DNA from 2 places in the Arthrobacter sp. 10L430 genome. Region 2 is predicted to be linked to the other one. Evidence: predicted binding sites of a transcription regulator. Region 2 holds the regulator's gene; the other holds the start of a gene.

Region 1 (7,080 bases), on a different contig from region 2:
GATGACGTACTGGCTGTCGCACAGGATCCGGAGGTCCTCCTGGGGAATGTGGGCCGTAGCGCGGAACAGGTCCAGCACAGCCATCAGCTCGCCCTGGTTGTTCGTTCCGTGCGGCCACCCTCCGGCGCGCCAGCAATCGCCCCACCCGAAGGTGGGGCCGCCGCTGCTCTTACGCGTTATTCAGCGATAGGAAGGCCGGGGGTTAGAAACCGCCCATGCCGCCCATGTCGTCGCCGCCGCCCATGGCCGGAGCGTTCTTCTCCGGCTTGTCGGCTACTACTGCCTCGGTGGTGAGGAACAGGCCGGCAATCGAAGCCGCGTTCTGCAGGGCAGAGCGGGTTACCTTGACCGGGTCGTTGATGCCGGCAGCCAGCAGGTCGACGTACTCGCCGGTTGCAGCGTTCAGGCCGTGGCCTGCGGGCAGGCCGCGGACCTTGTCGACCACAACGCCGGGCTCAAGGCCTGCGTTGAAGGCGATCTGCTTCAGCGGAGCGTCGATGGCAACGCGGACGATGTTCGCACCGGTTGCTTCGTCGCCGGTCAGGTTCAGGTTGGCGAATGCCTTGAGGCCTGCCTGGATGAGCGCAACGCCACCGCCGGCCACGATGCCCTCTTCAACAGCAGCCTTCGCGTTGCGGACGGCGTCCTCGATGCGGTGCTTGCGTTCCTTGAGCTCAACCTCGGTTGCGGCACCGGCCTTGATGACTGCAACGCCGCCGGCCAGCTTGGCCAGGCGCTCCTGCAGCTTCTCGCGGTCGTAGTCCGAATCGGAGTTTTCGATCTCGGCACGGATCTGGGAGACGCGTCCGGCGATCTGGTCGGCGTCGCCGGCACCTTCGACGATGGTGGTCTCGTCCTTGGTGACAACAACCTTGCGGGCGCGGCCCAGGAGCTCGAGGCCAGCGGTCTCCAGCTTCAGGCCGACTTCCTCGGCGATGACCTGGCCACCGGTGAGGATGGCGATGTCGGCGAGCTGCGCCTTGCGGCGGTCACCGAAGCCCGGAGCCTTGACGGCGACGGACTTGAACGTGCCGCGGATCTTGTTGACGATCAGCGTGGCCAGAGCCTCGCCCTCGATGTCTTCGGCGATGATCAGCAGCGGCTTGCTGGACTGCATGACCTTTTCGAGGACAGCAACCAGTTCCTTGACGTTGGAGATCTTGGAGTTGACGATCAGGATGTAGGGGTCCTCCAGGACCGTTTCCTGGCGTTCGGTGTCCGTGACGAAGTACGCGGAGATGTAGCCCTTGTCGAAGCGCATGCCTTCGGTGAGCTCCAGCTCCAGGCCGAAGGTGTTGGACTCCTCGACGGTGATGACACCTTCCTTGCCGACCTTGTCCAGGGCCTCGGCAATGAGAGCACCGATTTCATCGTCACCGGCGGAGATGGAGGCCGTAGCGGCGATCTCTTCCTTGGTTTCGATTTCCTTGGCGTTGTCCAGCAGTTCGCGGGTTACCGCTTCAACTGCCTTCTCGATGCCGCGCTTGAGGGACAGCGGGTCAGCGCCGGCCGCGACGTTGCGCAGGCCTTCCTTGACCAGTGCCTGTGCCAGCACGGTAGCCGTGGTGGTGCCGTCGCCAGCGACGTCATCCGTCTTCTTGGCAACTTCCTTGACCAGCTCGGCGCCGATCTTCTCGTAAGGATCGTCCAGCTCGATCTCCTTGGCGATGGAAACACCATCGTTGGTGATCGTGGGGGCGCCCCACTTCTTTTCGAGGACGACGTTGCGTCCACGCGGGCCGAGGGTGACCTTGACGGCGTCGGCGAGGATGTTCAGACCCCGCTCAAGACCGCGGCGTGCCTCTTCATCAAATGCAATGATCTTGGCCATAACGGCAGTAGTCCTTTCGGGACAGTCGTTAAGAATGAACCTCGCTGCGGTGCCCGCGACGGACGATCTTTCCTGCAGGCCTCTGTATGCCGGCAGTACGGATCTCACCCCAACCAGGTGTTTCTTTCGCTCCATGCACGGCCGCCGGCCTCGCTGACGGCCTAAACCGGGCGATGCCTTAGCAGTCGATACGCAGGAGTGCTAATCAATAATTAGCACTCCCCCGGGGAGAGTGCAAGCAGTAGGCGCGAAATTCCGGGAGCTTGCGTGCCCGCTTCGCTCCCAGCGATTAATCGGCGGTCCGGCTGGCCGTTTCACTCCCGGTGAGTTTCGCCTTGTTATCAGCGCCGTAGGTGAACACCATGTAGTTGGCCACTGTGACCTCGCCGTCCGCATCGAACCGGACCGGCCCCGACTCGCCGTCGTAGTCAACCGCGGTTCCGGCTTTGACAGCGGCGAGGCAATCCTTGTACGTCCTGCATGCGGACGGCTTGCCGGCGGGTTGTGTTGCCGCGACGGAGGCGCCTCCCGAGACGGAGATCAGCTTCGCGGCCACCGACGCACCGGCGTCGTCATCGGCGGCGGCAGCGGCAAGGGCCGCAAGGTTCACCGCGTCGTAGGTTTCCGCGGCGTAGGTCATGTCCTTGAGGCCTGCGTCCACCGCCACGAGTTCACCCTGCAGGTGCGCGGAGGGGAAGACTCCGGGGACGATCCCGTGGGCCCCGTCCAGCGCCTTGGAGGCAAGGTCCGAACCGTACTGCTTGAAGGCGCCGTCGGCCAGGACTAGCTTCTTTCCTGACAGCCCAGCATTGTTGAGCTCGGCAATGGCGCCCTGTGCATCTTCACGGGCAACCACGACGACGGCGTCCGGGGCGGCATCGCGGGCAGCCGCTGCCGCTTCCTGGGAGTCGCCCGGTTTGAAGCCAGCCACTGTCACAGGATCCAGCCCTGCGCTCTTCGCGGCTGCGGCCACGGCCGTCGACACTTCCGTGCCATAGGCGCCGTCCTCGTGGACCACAGCGATGCTCTTGGCGCCGCCGTCCTTGGCCAGCTTCACCAGCACGGCTGCCTGCGCAACGTCGGCGGCCGCGGTACGGAAGTAGTATCCGCCGCTCTTGTAGGTATTCAGCTGCCAGGCAGTGTTGGCGGGTGAAATGAGCGCCACCTTGGCCTTGGACAGCACGTCGATGGCGGCCGGAGCGTGGCTCGAATCGGTAGGGCCGATCACCACGTCCGCTTTCGCGTCCACGAGTTCCCGCGCCAGGGCGGCGGTGTCAGCGCTGACCTTTTCCGGCAGCAGCTCCACGGGCTTGCCCTTGTGGCCGCCGGCGGCGTTGATCTCCTGGATGGCGAGTTTGGCGGCCGCCAGCTGCGCACCGTTCAGGAACGCCTGGCCGCCGGTGTTGTCCAGAATCAGGCCGATCCGCAAGGTGCCGTCGCCGCTGGCCTCGACAGATGCTGTCCGGGCATTTCCGGCTGATCCGGAGCACGCACTCAGCGCCACAACGGCTGCAGCACCCCAGGCGGCGGCGCGGGCGGATGTCCAGGTGCCGGTCCGCCGTCGGGCTGTCACGGGGGCAAGGCTGCGGGCGGCGGGGAACACCACTATGCGGGCCGGACGCTTTCCGCCTGGGGGCCTTTTTCGCCTTCGCCGACCTCAAGTTCAACGCGCTGTCCCTCATCGAGCGCGCGGTAGCCATCACCCTGAATCGCAGACCAGTGCACGAAGACGTCATCGCCCGAGCCGTCAACTGTAATGAAGCCGTAGCCCTTTTCAGCGTTGAACCACTTCACGGTTCCCAATGCCATGATCTCCACACTTTCAGATTGCTTCCGTAAGGCCCACCTCAGCGTGTGCCGTGAATTACGCTTCGAAGCCTGAAATCACTCTATCCACTGGGGCCCGCCGGGAGGCAGGCAGAAAGCCGGAACCGGCGGCAATAGTTATTCAGGCGTAACCCAAATCGTCACTGGAATCCGGGGCCGAGCACCACGGCAACGGGGGTCTGGAACTCTGCACTTTCCACGAACGTCGTGATGTTCAGCAGGGCCCCGATGGCCTCGGCGCTGGCCTTGTGCGCCGCATCTGAGTAGAAGATGACCGACTGCTGCTGAGGCGCGCCCTGCCAGTTGGCCACCTGGCCCAGGGCCCAGCCGTCGGCCTGGACCGTGGCTCCCACCCGGCCCGCGAGTCCGGACGTCAGCGTGCCGTTGTAGACCGAAACGGGGAGGGTTTTGTCCACAGTTGACCCGAGAGCCTGGGCCGCTGCAGGAGCTGTGGCAGAGGGCGATGATGACGGGGTGGCGGACGGCGCAGCGGCGTTCGAGGCGCCGGACGCCTTCACCTCCGTGGACGGCTTGGCTGAGGAAGTCGCTGACGGCGTCGACGACGGTGCGCCTGCGGCGTTGGCTGACGACGGGCTAGCAGCGGCCTGGAACCCAAGTTGCGGCAGCAGGAGGAACGCGACGAGGCCGACGGCAAGGGCGCCGATCCCCACGCTCAGAATGGGCCACAAACGCGGGCGGGACGGCGCCGAAACGGCACGGTGTACGCCCTGCCGGGAAGAGGCTTCAGGGACCCTGTCGAATTCGTCCCGAGCATAATTGGTCATGGTAAAGCGACGTCCTTGTTGGTCTTCTGCCGGCGGTTCGGCACTAACGATTACGCGTCAGACCCCAGGCGGCGTGCAGTGCGGGCCCGCTGACGTGACGTACGTAGTCTACGCAATCTCTTCACCAGCATGGGGTCGTGGGCCAGCGCAGTCTCGGTATCGATCAGTGCATTGAGGATCTGGTAGTAGTGCGTCGCTGAGAGGTCGAACAGTTCGCGGATGGCCTGTTCCTTGGCGCCGGCGTACTTCCACCATTGCCGTTCCAGCGCCAGCATCTGCTGCTCACGCTCACTCAGCGGCGAGTCCCGCAACTGGAAGTCATCCAGCAGCGAACCGCGCCGCGGTCCGGTGTTCTGCGCCTGGTCCGCCTGCGGGTTCGGCGCCGCATGCTGTTCTGCGAGATGGTCCTGCAACGGCTCCGCCACTGCATCCTCCTTCGCTGAATCCGGTAAAAGTCCACCACCCATGTTACGGACGAATAACAGCGTTGTCATTTACGCCGTGTGACGTGGGTGGCGCAGCGGGCGGCTGCTGGGAGAATGGGTGCTGTGACTGAACCTGAACCCCTGTTTGAGCTGGGGGCAGCCGAGACGGAGACCCTTGGCTTCGCCGAGATGGCCGGGATGCCCCTGATTGAACTTATGGCTCCTGACTGGGCCGGGGCGCTGGCCGCGGTGGAGGGTGAGCTGAGGTCGGTGCTGTCCTTCCTGGCCGGTGAGGTGGCGGCGGGGCATGCGGTGCTGCCTACGCCGTCGAACGTCCTCAGGGCTTTCCGCCAGCCTCTGGCGGATGTGCGGGTGCTGATTGTGGGCCAGGATCCGTACCCCACGCCGGGCCACGCAGTGGGCCTGGCCTTCTCCGTGGACGGCCGGACACGGCCCATCCCCCGCAGCCTGGCGAACATCTACAAGGAACTTGAATCGGACCTGGGGCTTCCGGCAAGGGTCCACGGCGACCTCGGTGCGTGGGCCGGCCAGGGCGTGCTGCTGCTCAACAGGGTCCTGAGCGTGCGCGGGGGCGCCGCCGGCTCACACCGCGGAAAAGGCTGGGAATCCATCACGACGGCGGCGGTCACCGCCGTTGCTGCGCGCCGGACGGCGGATGGCGGCAGGCTCCCGCTGGTAGCTGTGCTTTGGGGAAAGGACGCCGAAGGCTTGCGCGCCCTGCTCGGCGACACCCCGGTGGTGGCCACTGTCCACCCCAGCCCGTTGTCTGCATCCCGCGGGTTTTTCGGCTCCAGGCCCTTCAGCCGGGCCAACGGATTATTGCAGGAGCAGGGCGACGGCGGAGTTGACTGGGAACTGCCCGTTCTGTGACGCCCCGATGCAGCCGGGCAGGCTACTTAGCCTAGGCTTACTTTCATGACTTCTGTTCCAGCCGCGACGTCCGCCACGCGGAAATCCCGCCCCCAGATCAACCTCACCGTCATCAGGCGCGAGCAGCTTTCCGCGCACATGGTGCGGATTGTGGCGGGCGGCGACGGGTTCGCGGATTATGTGAACAACGGCTTCGTGGACAGGTACGTCAAGATTGCCTTCCCGCAGCCGGGCGTGGAATATCCGGAGCCGCTGGATCTGTGGGCCGTCCGCGAAACGATGCCGCGGGAGCAGTGGCCACACACCCGGACCTACACGGTCCGGTGGGTGGACGAGGCTGCACGTGAACTGGCCATCGACTTCGTCATCCACGGTGACGAGGGGCTGGCAGGTCCGTGGGCCGCTTCCGCCCGGCCCGGCGACAGCATCATCTTCACCGGCCCGGGAGGCGGCTACAACCCGGATCCCGCGGCGGACTGGCATCTGCTGGCCGGCGACGAGGCGGCTCTGCCCGCGGTGGCCGCCGTCATCGAATCCCTGCCGTCGGACGCCCGCGGGCTCGCGTTCCTGGAGGTGGAGTCCGACGCCGACATCCAGGCGATTGCCGCCCCCGCGGCCCTCCAGCTGGTCTGGCTTCCACGCGAAGGCGTCCCCGCCGGGGGCAGCGAACTGCTGGTCAACGCCGTGCGGAATGCCCAGTGGCCCGACGGCCGGGTGGATGTCTTTGCGCACGGCGAACGGGGCTACATGAAGGGTCTGCGAGAGGTGCTGTTCCGGGAACGGGGGCTGGAGCGCAGCCAGGTGTCTCTGTCCGGCTACTGGGCCAAGGGCCGGGTGGAGGACGACTTCCAGGCCGAGAAAAAGCTGCCGATCGGGAAGATCTAGCGGCGTTAGCGGCGCCGTGCCCGCCGTCGTTCGTTGCTCGCCAGGCTCCGGGTCAGCGGCCTGGCCAAGGTGTCGCCGAGCACAATCCCGCCGGCAACGCCGAGCACAATCGCCCCGGCGTTGAGCATGCCGCCGGCACCGAGCAGGATCTCCGATTCCTCAATCGTCAGCACATACATCGAGCGGAAGATGGTGAGCCCGGGCAGGAGAATCAGTGCCGCCGGAACGGCGACCACCAGCTGGGGTGCGCCCATTTTCAGCGCCACCACGCGGGCCAGCAGCCCAATGACCACGGCTGCCAGCGCCGGGGCGAAACGGGGACCAATGCCGATGGCTTCTCCCCAGATAAGGACGAGGTGGCCCACCACGCCCACGGCCGCCGTCGGGAGCAGCAGCTTCCAGGCCGTCTGTTCAGTGATGCCGATGGCCACGACGG
Region 2 (7,080 bases):
AGATCCGCGTCTCGCAGATCGATCGCAGGCAGGCAGACGACGAACTCAACGTGGACACCCGGGGCTTCGCGGTCCGCTGACAGCTGCTGCCGGACAGCGCCTGCTGCTGGATCGCGTGTACTACCTGACCGCCGCTACCAGCGGCCCAAAACATCACTTGCGATGACGACGCCGGCTGGCCCGGCCGTGGACGACCGCAGCACGTGCGGTCCCAGGAGAGCGGTCACGGCGCCGGCGCTGCACAGTTTGGTGACCTCGCGCGGGCTGATGCCCCCTTCGGGCCCTACGATCAGGAGTATCTCCTGAGGGCCATCCGCCGGCAGGCCGGCCGCACGCCAGGCCTCCAGCACCCCGCGCAGTGGCTTCACCGCATCTTCGTGGAGGATCACAGCAAGGGCGGCGTCGGCCACATGCGCCGCCAGTCCCTGGGTGTCGACGGCGGCACGCACCTCCGGGATCCAGGCCCGCCGTGCCTGCTTGGCGGCGGCGGACACGGCGGACTGCCACTTGGCGTGGGCCTTGGCCGCCCGCTCGGCCTTCCACCTCACGATCGAACGTTCCGACTGCCACGGGACGACTGCGTCGATGCCAAGCTCCGTGGACGTCTCGATCGCCAGTTCGTCACGGTCGCCCTTGGCAAGGGCCTGGACCAGCACCAGGCGAACGCCGGGCCGGTCTTCAATCGTGACGGAAGAACACTCCACGGTCAGTTCTCCCGGCGCTACCCGCTCCACTGTCCCGGTGAGGCGCCGGCCGGCACCGTCGGCGATGTCGACCGCCTCCCCGACGGCCAGCCGTTTGACTGTCACGGCGTGCCGCGCTTCCGCTCCGTCCAGCACGAACAGCGAGCCGGGATGGGCGCCGTCGAGCGTTCCGGCGGCGGTGAAAAATACGGGGTTGCTCACCGCTACAGGTTACCGAGGCGGTCCCGCAGCTTCGCGAAGACGCCGCCGCTGGCGGCGAGCTTGCCCTCGGAGAACTGCTCGCCGCGGAGCTTGGCCAGCTGACGCATCAGGTCTTCCTGGGCCGGATCGAGCTTGGATGGCGTCTCGACCTGCAGGTGCACCTTGAGGTCGCCGCGGCCGTAGCCCCGGAGGTGCGTGACCCCGAGGCCGCGGAGGGTGATGATCTCGCCGGACTGGGTACCCGCCTTGACGTCGATTTCCTGCTTTCCGTCGAAGGTGTCCAGGCTCATCTCTGTGCCCAGGGCCGCAGCCGTCATGGGGATGTTGAGCGTGGCGTGGAGGTCGTCGCCGTCGCGGACGTAGGTGGGGTCGTTGTTGACCCGGATTTCCACGTAGAGGTCGCCGGAAGGACCGCCGGCCGGGCCGGCTTCGCCCTGCCCGGAAAGCTGGATGCGCGTGCCGGTGGCGACGCCCGCAGGAACCTTGATGGTCAGCGACCGGCGGCTGCGGATGCGGCCCTGGCCGTTGCACTCGTTGCAAGGGTCCTTGATGACAGTGCCAAAGCCTTCGCAGGAACCACAGGGGGCCGTCGTCATGACCTGGCCGAGGATAGAGCGCACTGCCCGCTGAACCTGGCCGCTGCCGCCGCAAATGTCGCAGCGTTCAGGGTGTGTGCCTTCGCGGCAGCAGGAACCCTCGCAGGTGGGGCAGGTGACGGCAGTGTCGACTTCCAGCTTCTTATTGGCGCCGAAGACTGCGTCACGCAGGTCGATCCGAACGCTGATGAGGGCGTCCTGTCCCCTGCGCACCCGCGAAGCCGGGCCCGAGGTTCCGCCGGCTCCGAAGAAGGTGTCGAATATATCCTGGAACGCGAAGCCCTGGCCGGCGTAACTGCCGCCGCCGAAGCCGTTGTCCGTGCCGTTCTCGTTGCCCGTGGTGTCATAGACCCTGCGCTTCTGCGGGTCGGACAGCACTTCGTAGGCGTGGGTGACGGCCTTGAACCGTTCCGAGGCGTCCTCCCCCGGGTTGACGTCCGGGTGCAGGGTGCGGGCCAGCTTGCGGTAGGCCTTTTTGATCTCTTCTCCGGTGGCTTCCGGGGAGACTCCAAGAACGTCGTAGTGGCTGCTCAAAGTTCGTATCTCTTCCTGGTTGTATTGCCTGGGGTGCGGGGTTCACTGGGCCGTGGGGTCACGGTCCGAGAATCCTCGAAAGGTAGCGGGCCACCGCACGGACGGCGGCCATGGTGGTGGGATAGTCCATCCGGGTGGGCCCAAGGATGCCGATCTTCGCGGTGGCGTCCGGTCCGTAGCCGGTGGCAACCACCGACGCCTCCGCGAGTCCGTCGTAAGGGTTCTCCCTGCCGATGCTCACGGCCACTCCGCGGGGGTCCTGCGCCATGTCGCTGAGGAGGCGAAGCATGACCACCTGCTCCTCGAGGGCCTCGAGAACGGGTCCGATGCTGAGCGGGAAGTCCACGTTGGACCTGGCCAGGTTCGCGGTGCCGGCCATGACCATCCGGTCTTCCCTGCTGCTGTGCGCGAGCCCTTCCAGGGCCTTGCTCAGGGCGACGGCGGCCGGACGCTCCGCCGGAGCGCAGCCCGCCACGACAGCGGCGAGGTGGTGCGGCAGCATTGTCAGTGCCGTGCCGGCGACGCCCGTGAGGAACCGGGTCCGGAGCGCGGTCAGCGTGTCGTCGCCGAGTTCCTGGCCGACGTCGATGACCCGCTGTTCGACCTTCCCGGAGTCGGCGATCAGCACGATGAGGACTTTCCGGGGGGCGAGCTGCACAAATTCAATGTGCCGCACCACGGCGCGGCTCAGGTGCGGGTACTGCACGACGGCGACCTGGTTGGTCAGTTGTGCGAGGAGCCTTACCGTCCGGTCCAGGACGTCGTCGAGGTCGTCGGCCCCCTCCAGCAGTGACTGGATGGCCCGGCGCTCGGCCTGAGACAGAGGTTTGACGGCCGAAATCTGGTCCACGAAGAGCCGGTAGCCCTTGTCGGTGGGAATCCTGCCGGCGCTGGTGTGCGGAGCGGTGATGAGCCCCTCGTCTTCGAGCGCCGCCATGTCATTGCGGATGGTGGCGCTTGAGACCCCAAGATGGTGGCGCTCGACGAGGGCTTTGGATCCCACGGGCTCCCGGGAATGGACATAGTCCTCGACAATGGCGCGCAGCACCTCGAGCTTGCGTGGCTCGCTCATAGTCCACCTCCGATCGACCGTTACTGGGCAGGGGCAGGGGGCGCCCGACAAACCCATCGTTAGCACTCGACATGCCTAAGTGCTAACAAGTCTAATATGAGACCGCCCGTTGTTAGCATTGGTACCGCTCCGGGCGAAATTCCGGGCAGATTCCGCCGGAGGCCGGTTCCAGGCCCGTGGTGGCAACTTCCTAGTGCAAAGCGGTGTGAACTATGCAGTACCAGACCTGGGGCCCGCAGGACATTGCAGCGCCCGCCAAGAACGATTTGCCGGAGGTTCCGGTCGAGCGCGGAATGGTGCTGGAAGACGTCCAGTCCGGCTGGGTCGGGGCGGTGACGCGAGTGGAGAAGTCCGGCGGCATGCACGTCGTGGCGCTCGAGGACCGCCGCGGCAAATCACGGTCCTTCAGGCTGGGGTTCGGGTTCCTGCTGGAGGGCAGGCCCATCCGGCTAATGCCGCCGGCACCGGCGGCCAAACGCGCAGGTTCCGCCACGGCCACCCGCACGGCTTCGGGTTCGGTCCGGGTGGAGGGCCAGCGTGCCCAGGTTGCCAAGGCCAGCCGCATCTGGGTGGAAGGCAAGCACGACGCCGAACTGGTGGAAAAAGTCTGGGGCGACGACCTCCGGGTGGAGGGAATCGTCGTCGAGCCCCTGCACGGCATCGACGACCTGGCCGGTGCGGTTGCGGCGTTCCGCCCAGGTCCCGGGCGGAGGCTGGGGGTCCTTGTGGACCACCTCGTCCCGGATTCCAAGGAGTCCAGGATCGCAGAAGCCGTCATGGCCTCGCCCGGTGCGGCCGGGAACGTGCTCATTGTGGGCCACCCGTACGTGGATGTCTGGCAGGCCATCAGGCCGTCCGTTCTGGGCATCGCGCAGTGGCCGGTGGTCCCCAGGGGCACCGACTGGAAGACCGGGATCCTCGCGGCCTTTGGCTGGCCGCACTCCACGAAGGAAGACATCGGCCTGGGCTGGCAAAAGCTCCTCGGTGCGGTTCGGACCTACGCCGATCTGGAACCGGCCCTGCTGGGCCGGGTGGAAGAGGTCATCGACTTCCTTACGGTGCCCTAGGGACCTGCCGGGACCGCCGATTTCGACGCCCGGCCCCATCCAAAGACCGTTTATTGCCCGGCCGCGATCTCTTCGACAGCCTGGGCTAGAGCCTTCATGGACTCAGGACCACCATGCCCCTCGCCCTCGACGATGACGAGATGGCTCCCTTTCCAGCGCTGGTGAAGCTTCCAGGCGGTGATGACAGGGCCGCTGATGTCCCGGCGACCATGAATGAGGTAGCCGGGAATTCCGTCGAGCTCATGAACCCGCCGCATGATTTCCTGCCCTTCAGTCAGGAATCCGTCGTTGGACCAATAGTGGGTGACAAGCAGCGCGAACGTCATGCGCTCGCGCTCGTCGTCGAACATGGGGCCGGGCTGCCAGTACGGGTCCAGGGAAATGTGCGTGGATTCCCAGCGCTCCCAGGCCAAGGCGGCTGACCGGGCGTCGTCGCGGTCCACACCGGCCAGCCGGCGGGCGTAGGCATCCACTACACGTTCGCCCGGGTTTGCCTTGGCGGCATGTGCGAAGTCCTCCCAGGCTTCGGGGAAGATACGTCCGACGCCGTCGGTGATCCACCCCACCTCATCGCGGCTTGTCGTTGTGACCGCCACCAATCCGATGCCAAGTACGCGATCAGGGTGCCTGAGCGCGTAGGCGAGAGCGAGCGTGCTGCCCCACGAGACGCCGGTGACAATCCACTTCTGGATTCCGAGGTGCCCGCGCACCGCTTCGATGTCGTCGAGCAGGGCCTGCGTGGTGTTCTGGGACAGGCGGCCGAGGTCGTCCTGGACTGTCGGAAGGCTTTTTCCGCACCCGCGCTGGTCAAAACCTATGGTCCAAAACCGGGCCGGGTCGTGTCGCTTCCGGTAGCCCCCTTTTCCAAGGGAGCCGCCTGGGCCTCCGTGCAGGTACAGGACCGGCACACCTTTGGGATCCCCTGTGGCTTCCCAGTAGATCTTCGCGTGGGGTACGTCCACCCAGCCGTTAGTTGTCTCCGCGCCCTCATCGATCACCCGCTCAACGATATGGGAACATTGGCGCTTGTCACGGTCGGCAGGCCATCGCAGCGAACCATGAACGGAGCCGGCCCAAGGCGCCAGCTCCGGCGTATCATGGGTCGCGGAATGGAAGGTAAGCGGGGCCGGTTAGCATGACCAACGATCACGAACGCAACGAAGCGCCGGCGGGAAACGTTGCTCTCGTGACCGGTGCAAGCCGGGGAGTCGGCCGGGGCATCGCACGTGGCCTTCTGGCAGCAGGGTTCCGCGTTTACGGCACGGGCCGCTCGATCGACCAGGCGGACCTGCCGCTGGAGATACGCCGCCTGCAATGCGACCATCTCAACGACGACGAGACTGCACGTGTGTTTGAAGCGATCCGGTCCGAGTGCGGCGGCCTCGATCTCCTCGTCAACTGCGCCTGGGGCGGCTACGAGAAGATGGTCGAAGGGGGCGCCTTCACGTGGGCTGCGCCGTTTTGGGATCAACCGCCGCATCGCTGGACCGGCATGATGGACGCCGGTGTGCGGGCGGCATTTGTATGTTCGTCGCACGCGGCGCGCCTAATGACGCCGCGGCACCGCGGCTTGATCATCAACATCAGCTTCTGGTCCGCGCAGCGTCACCTCGGCAACACGATCTACGGCATCGCAAAAGCAGCGAGGGACAAGATGACGTCCGACATGGCCGTCGAGCTGAAACCGTTCGCTATTCCGGTAATCTCGCTCTATCCCGGCTTGGTTCGAACCGAGTCGGTCCTGGCAGCGGCGGAAAGTGGTGCGTTCGATCTCTCGACCAGCGAAAGTCCTGAGTTCATCGGCCGCGTGATCAATGCGCTGTTCCACGACCCGAAGCTGATCGCGCGGACCGGCCAGGTGCTTGTCGCCGCCGCGGTTGCGAAGGATTTCGGCGTACTGGACATCGACGGAAATTCACCGCCTGCGCTGACACTTGCGGACCTCCATGACGTTCAATAGTTTCCACGCCCCGCCGCTCCAAACGCCGCAGTCCCGGCGACCGCCCGCATGAACTACATGGCCGGAGCTGAGCCTCGGCGGTAGATTGTGTGCATGGGACCTAGTGCGTCAGGCCGTCGAGATTTACTCGCTGATCGGCTCTTGGGTGTCGCGGAGTTCAGCCACGCGCACTGGTTCTTCGGCAATCTCTATGAGGCCCTCGTTAAAGTCCCGCACCGAGTCGCGGCCTCTGAAGCAAGCCGTGAACTCCCTCGGTCACCCTTTGAAGCAGGAAGCCCCGGCCGCTACTACGCGCCGATCGCCCCGATCAACGCCCCTGCGGCCATTGCTGCCCTCGTTGCAGGGTGGAATCATTCCAACAGCAGGGTCTGGCTGGTAGTGGCTGCCGCCAGCTCCACGGCCGGTGCGGCCGCTACCGTGTATCTGCTTCGGTTCATCAACCCCGACCTGTTCTTCAGTCCACAACCTCTCAGCGAGCTGCGCCGCAAACCCCTGTTGAGGCGGTGGTACAGGGTCCACGCCCTCCGGCTCACGGCCAGCGCCGTTTCCCTGGCAGCTATCCACCGGGCCCGGACAATTCAACTCAGAAGCCGCGTTGGCTGACTGAGCCATCGTCGCCAATCCTCGGGCTCATCAACTCATGGGACTTCTGTGCGCCAATCGTGAGCGACCCCTCTGGAATGGAGGCCGGTCGGTTCTGCCCGCCTGCGCAGATGCGTAGCCGCAGGCGCAGAAAGTCAGGTAGAGAGTACGCGTGCCCTGCAGACGCATGAGGCGTTGACTGTTAAGAGGGCGGAAGCAGTGTTGAAGCCCTTCGGGCTCAGGCCGCCGGCGTCAGGATGGTTTCCGGACAGGTTCGTCCGGAGCGAGACGGGCCGGCGGCGTGAGTGCCCCCAAGTCGCCTACACCGTACGCCACCGATTAGCTAGACTGGCGGCATGACGCC

Evidence for each region. Region 2 encodes HrcA, which represses chaperone genes, less so after heat shock. Its sites were predicted from a motif close to TTNGCACTCGNNNNNNNCGAGTGCNAA; they were not measured.
Region 1: the regulator HrcA is predicted to act here: its motif matches at 2,010-2,036, upstream of groL (chaperonin GroEL).

Annotation. Positions count from the first base shown of each region.
Region 1 covers NZ_JBFTJD010000029.1:25,648-32,727, reverse strand. The annotation lists gene AC1DDG_RS18970 (RNase H family protein) at 1-84, opposite strand, end outside; gene groL (chaperonin GroEL) at 203-1,831, opposite strand; gene AC1DDG_RS18960 (ABC transporter substrate-binding protein) at 2,121-3,404, opposite strand; gene AC1DDG_RS18955 (cold-shock protein) at 3,437-3,640, opposite strand; gene AC1DDG_RS18950 (LytR C-terminal domain-containing protein) at 3,799-4,443, opposite strand; gene AC1DDG_RS18945 (DUF3263 domain-containing protein) at 4,494-4,868, opposite strand; gene AC1DDG_RS18940 (uracil-DNA glycosylase) at 4,983-5,759, shown strand; gene AC1DDG_RS18935 (siderophore-interacting protein) at 5,805-6,644, shown strand; gene AC1DDG_RS18930 (threonine/serine exporter family protein) at 6,650-7,080, opposite strand, start outside.
Region 2 covers NZ_JBFTJD010000005.1:119,279-126,358, forward strand. The annotation lists gene AC1DDG_RS07035 (GerMN domain-containing protein) at 1-80, shown strand, start outside; gene AC1DDG_RS07040 (16S rRNA (uracil(1498)-N(3))-methyltransferase) at 135-905, opposite strand; gene dnaJ (molecular chaperone DnaJ) at 908-2,035, opposite strand; gene hrcA (heat-inducible transcriptional repressor HrcA) at 2,094-3,107, opposite strand; gene AC1DDG_RS07055 (DUF3097 domain-containing protein) at 3,320-4,174, shown strand; gene AC1DDG_RS07060 (alpha/beta fold hydrolase) at 4,225-5,172, opposite strand; gene AC1DDG_RS07065 (SDR family NAD(P)-dependent oxidoreductase) at 5,310-6,134, shown strand; gene AC1DDG_RS07070 (hypothetical protein) at 6,228-6,737, shown strand; gene AC1DDG_RS07075 (helix-turn-helix transcriptional regulator) at 7,073-7,080, shown strand, end outside.